Regions from separate parts of the Tardiphaga sp. genome, predicted to be linked through region 1. Evidence: predicted binding sites of a transcription regulator. Region 1 holds the regulator's gene; the other holds the start of a gene.
What was found. The regulator LexA, encoded in region 1, represses DNA repair genes until DNA is damaged. The targets are predictions, from matches to a motif close to TGTTCNNNNTGTGTTCNG.
Positions count from the first base shown of each region.

Region 2: a site for LexA is predicted at 828-845, ahead of ACEK02_RS12630 (DNA recombination protein RmuC). Genes of this name have one in related genera too.

Region 1 covers NZ_JBGMOE010000122.1:40,192-42,599, forward strand. Annotated here, with positions in the region: gene ACEK02_RS16725 (N-acetyltransferase family protein) at 1-447, shown strand, start outside; gene lexA (transcriptional repressor LexA) at 749-1,465, shown strand; gene ACEK02_RS16735 (ComEC/Rec2 family competence protein) at 1,489-2,408, opposite strand, start outside.
Region 2 covers NZ_JBGMOE010000079.1:46,955-49,362, forward strand. Annotated here, with positions in the region: gene fmt (methionyl-tRNA formyltransferase) at 1-81, opposite strand, end outside; gene def (peptide deformylase) at 121-642, opposite strand; gene ACEK02_RS12630 (DNA recombination protein RmuC) at 876-2,090, shown strand; gene ACEK02_RS12635 (MFS transporter) at 2,167-2,408, shown strand, end outside.

The DNA of each region.
Region 1 (2,408 bases):
GACACGCCGCAGCCCGACGATCTCAGAGACCGGCGCAAGAACCTGCGCAGCAAACGGTTCCCGCATCTCGTCGCCACGCAAGGCGGCGAGGTCGTGGGCTACGCCTATGTGGTGCTGTTCCGCAAACGACCGGCCTATCGCTACACGGTCAAGCATTCGATCTATATCCACCACGGACATGTCGGCCAGGGCATCGGCCGACTGTTGATGCGCGAACTCATCGACGTCTGCGCGGCGGCCGGCTTCCGGCAGATCATCGGCTATATCGATGCCGACAACACGGCCTCGCTCGGCCTTCATGAGAGCTTCGGCTTTGCCCGCGTGGGCCTGCTACCCGGTGTCGCCTATCGCTCCGGCCGCTGGGCCGACACGATCATGGTTCAGCGCTCGCTAGCCACCGGCTCCACGACTCCGCCGCCGCCCGTCGGGCGGGTGACGTCCGCATAGCGCAAGCTCCGGCAGGAGCGTTTTCGGTATCCGGCAAGAGATCGACGACCGGCCAGGAACAGCCCCTCAGCCGCGCTCAATGCGCTTTCCGTTGACGGCAAATTAAGCATTGCGGAACACATATGGAACATATAGTGTTCGTTCATGATTTGTTTCGAGATTCTGTGGCTTTGAGTAGTTTGAGAGTGCCCGAACTCGCGCAACCGATCTTCGAATGATCGCCCCTGGATTGAGGCTCACCGTTCGAAGGCCCTTTGAAACGCACGCGGCGGCCGACACCGTCAACTGAGGATGGCTTCAGATGCTCACGCGCAAACAATACGAACTCCTGCGATTCATCGATCAACGGCTGAAGGAAGCCGGCGTCCCGCCCTCCTTCGACGAAATGAAGGATGCGCTCGACCTGCGCTCCAAGTCCGGCATTCACCGTCTGATCACGGCGCTGGAAGAACGCGGCTTCATCCGCCGGCTGCCGAACCGCGCCCGCGCCATCGAAGTCATCAAGTTGCCAGAGCTCGGCGCGCCGGTTACTGGCGGCACCGGCCGCCGCGGCTTCACACCCAGTGTCATCGAAGGCACGCTCGGCAGGGTGCGTCCGGCCGCCAGCATCGGTAGCGGCGATGACGATAACGGTCGGACTGTCGCCATCCCGGTGATGGGCCGGATCGCCGCAGGTACGCCGATCGAGGCCCTGCAGACCCGCAGTCACACCATCAGCATGCCCGCGGACATGCTCGGCTCCGGCGAACATTACGCGCTCGAAGTGCGCGGCGATTCCATGCAGGACGCCGGCATTCTGGACGGCGATACCGTGCTGATCCAGCGCAACGAGAGCGCCGACACCGGCGACATCGTGGTGGCCCTGATTGACGACGAGGAAGCCACGCTGAAGCGCTTCCGTCGCCGCGGCGCGTCGATCGCGCTGGAGCCTGCCAACGACGCCTATGAAGTCCGCATCCTGCCACCCAACCGGGTCCGCATTCAGGGCAGGCTGATCGGCCTGTACCGGCGCTACTAAGCCAAGGCTGTCGCATTGACGGACTACTGATCTTCGGGTTGAAGATCAGTTTCCGCCGGCGTCGCATCGAGCGGCCGGTTTTGCTGCGGACGACCCGCCTGTGGCGTGTCGGGTGATGGCTCATCGGGAATGGCGCGTGACCACGGGCGATCCAAGCCGCGCGGCCGCACAGCGTCGATAGCAAAGCCGTTCGCCTTTCGCTGCACACTCATCGCCCCATTTCGTTGCAGGCGATCCTGATCGATCACCAACGCACGGCAATCCTTTGGCGGTTGTTTCGTCGTGATGATGAGCGCCGCGTTCTCGCAGTCATCCGTGAATGCACCCGGCTGCAGCACCAGTGCCACCAAAGCACCATCAGCGAGCGGCGTGATGCATCCGTCGCGGTCGCAGGACACGCCATGGCTGAGGGAGCCATCCGTCGGCAGGCGCGCATCTGCATCGCCGGCGAGCCACTCTTTCAGCAGAAACGTATCCTTGACGCTGCGCATCACGCGCAGAAGCCCGTCCCTGCCCCGTACCGCGACGCTGTGACCGTCACCCGAGATCAGCACATCCGGCTGCTTGACCAGTAACGCCCAGACAATCGAGAGCGCCAGCACGCCAGCCCCCGCGAAGCGCAACGGCGTGCGCAGCAGTCCGAGGACGATGATGCCGATACTGGCTAGTATCAGCGGTCCGGTCCCGAAGGCCGGCATCCGGCCGATGGCGCCGGGCAACGCGGCGACCCATTGCGCGACCACGATCATCCACTGGATGCCGAGATCCATCAGCCCCCAGAACACGCCGTCAAAGCCGAACGGCATAGCCACGAGCCCGAGAATGCCGGCAGGCATCACAAGCGCGGAGACCACCGGCATCGCCAGCAGATTGGCGAGGACGCCGTAAGGCGTGACGCGATGAAAGTGAAACGCGGCATAGGGCGTCGTGGCGAGGCCTGCCA
Region 2 (2,408 bases), on a different contig from region 1:
CTCATGGCCATGGGCCACGAGTTCGAGCAGCGTAGGCACCGCGAAATCCGGCGTGCCCATGAAGATCAAACGAAGCGACATAGGTCGGAGCCGATCTGTTGCAGCGTTACGCGGAGAAACCTACTCCGCGCGCTTGGCGAGCTTGGTGAACTTCTTCAGCACGCGATCGCGCTTCAGCTTGGACAGGTAGTCGACGAACAGCACGCCATTGAGATGATCGATCTCATGCTGGATGCAGGTTGCGAACAACCCGCTGGCTTCTTCCTCGATGGTCTTGCCGTCGAGGTCCATATAGCGGATCCGCACCGTCGCCGGACGCTCCACTTCCTCGTAATATTCAGGGATCGACAGACAGCCCTCTTCATAGACCGAGAGTTCTTCCGAGGCCCAGATGACCTCTGGATTGATGAAGACACGCGGCTTCTTGCCGTCCTCCTCATCGTCCTTCTTGGCGATGTCCATGGTGATCAGCCGCAGCGGAACCGCGATCTGGATCGCCGCCAGCCCGATCCCGGGTGCGTCATACATCGTCTCGAACATGTCGTCGGCGAGCTTGCGCACCTCCGACGTCACCTTCTCGACAGGTTTGGAGATCAGCCGCAACTGTTTGTCCGGCAGTATAATGATTTCACGAATGGCCATGGCGGGCGATTTAATCTGCGCGCCTGTCCGGGTCAATCCGTTGGAAATGCAGGGGCTTCGAAGGCCGTTAACCCATCGCTAACCATGCCAATTAAGGCAGGGTTAACCGTGTCGGTTAGGCTCCGCCTGACCACATTTCTTAGGCTTCGGTTAACCAAGAAAATTCATCTTGCATTGACCATAAACGTTCCCCCTTCGTTCGCTTCATTACCCGAATCGGCTACAAGGATGGGATGAACGAGATCCTTTTCATGATCGGCGACACGCCGGTCACCACCGGCGTGGCATTGATGGGCTTCGGTGCTCTGGCGCTGGGTTTGCTGCTCACCATCGCCATCATCATCGCCCGCTCTGGTAGCCGCGGCGCCGCCATGGCCATGGCACAGGCGATCCGGGCCGATGAACTGGAAGAACGTCTCAGTGAAGTTTTGAAGGCCCAGAACGAGGCCACCGGCCGCGTCGACGCCATGGGGCAGGCCCTGGCGGGCCGTCAGGCCGACATGGCACGCGCAGTGTCCGAGCGGCTGGACTCAGTGACCCACCGTGTCGGCCAATCCATGGAACAGACCACCCGCAACACCATGGAAAGCCTGAGCGCGCTGCATGAGCGGCTGGGCATCATCGACAACGCCCACAAGAATCTCACCGACCTGACCTCGCAGGTGACGACCTTGCGCGACGTGCTCGCCAACAAGCAGTCGCGTGGCGCCTTCGGTCAGGCGCGCATGGAAAGTATCGTCAAGGACGGTATGCCGAGCGGCGCCTATGCGTTCCAGCACACCCTGTCGTCCGGCAAACGGCCGGATTGCGTAATCTTCCTGCCGGACCAGCGCCCGCTGTGCATCGACGCGAAGTTCCCGCTGGAAGCCGTTACCGCGCTGCATGACGCGCGCAGCGACGAGGAGAAGAAATATGCGGCGCAGCGCCTGCGCGCCGACGTGATGAAGCATGTCACCGATATCGCCGAGAAATATCTGGTGCCCGGCGAAACGCAGGATACGGCGCTGATGTTCGTGCCGTCGGAGTCGGTTTATGCCGAGATTCACGATGGTTTCGACGACATCATCCAGAAGGCCTATCGCGCCCGCGTCGTGCTGGTATCGCCGTCGCTGCTGATGCTGGCGATCCAGGTGATGCAGCAGATCCTGAAGGACGCACGGATGCGCGACGCCGCCGACCAGATCCGTACCGAAGTGCTCAATCTCGGCGACGATCTCGGCCGCTTGCGCGACCGCGTGATGAAGCTGCAGACCCATTTTGGGCAGGCCAATGAAGACGTCCGCCAGATCCTGATCTCCGCCGACAAGATCGAGAAGCGCGCCGGCCGCATCGAGGAACTGGATTTCAGCAAGAGTGAGCCCGCCACCGAGGTGGCCCCGGTCATGGCCAAGACCGCCGCTCCCGACATGTTCGCGCCGCTGCCGCGCAAGATTCAGGCGGGGGAATAGAGCGCTCTTTAGCCTCTCCCCGCTCTTTGCGGGAGAGGCTAAAGAAAGCGAGCCCGAATCTGCTAATCCTCGTCCCATGACCAGCGCGCCTGACTCGTCCGAAGCCGCCCTCACCCTGAAGCCCCGTGCCTCCTGGCGTGAGAGCATGGCGGTATACACGCAGCCCCGGGTGCTGATTGTGCTGCTGCTTGGCCTATCGTCGGGCCTGCCGCTCGCGCTGTCAGGCTCGACACTCCTAGTGTGGATGCGCGAATCCGGTGTCGATCTCGGCACCATCGGGCTGTTCGCCCTCGTCGGTACGCCCTACACGCTGAAGTT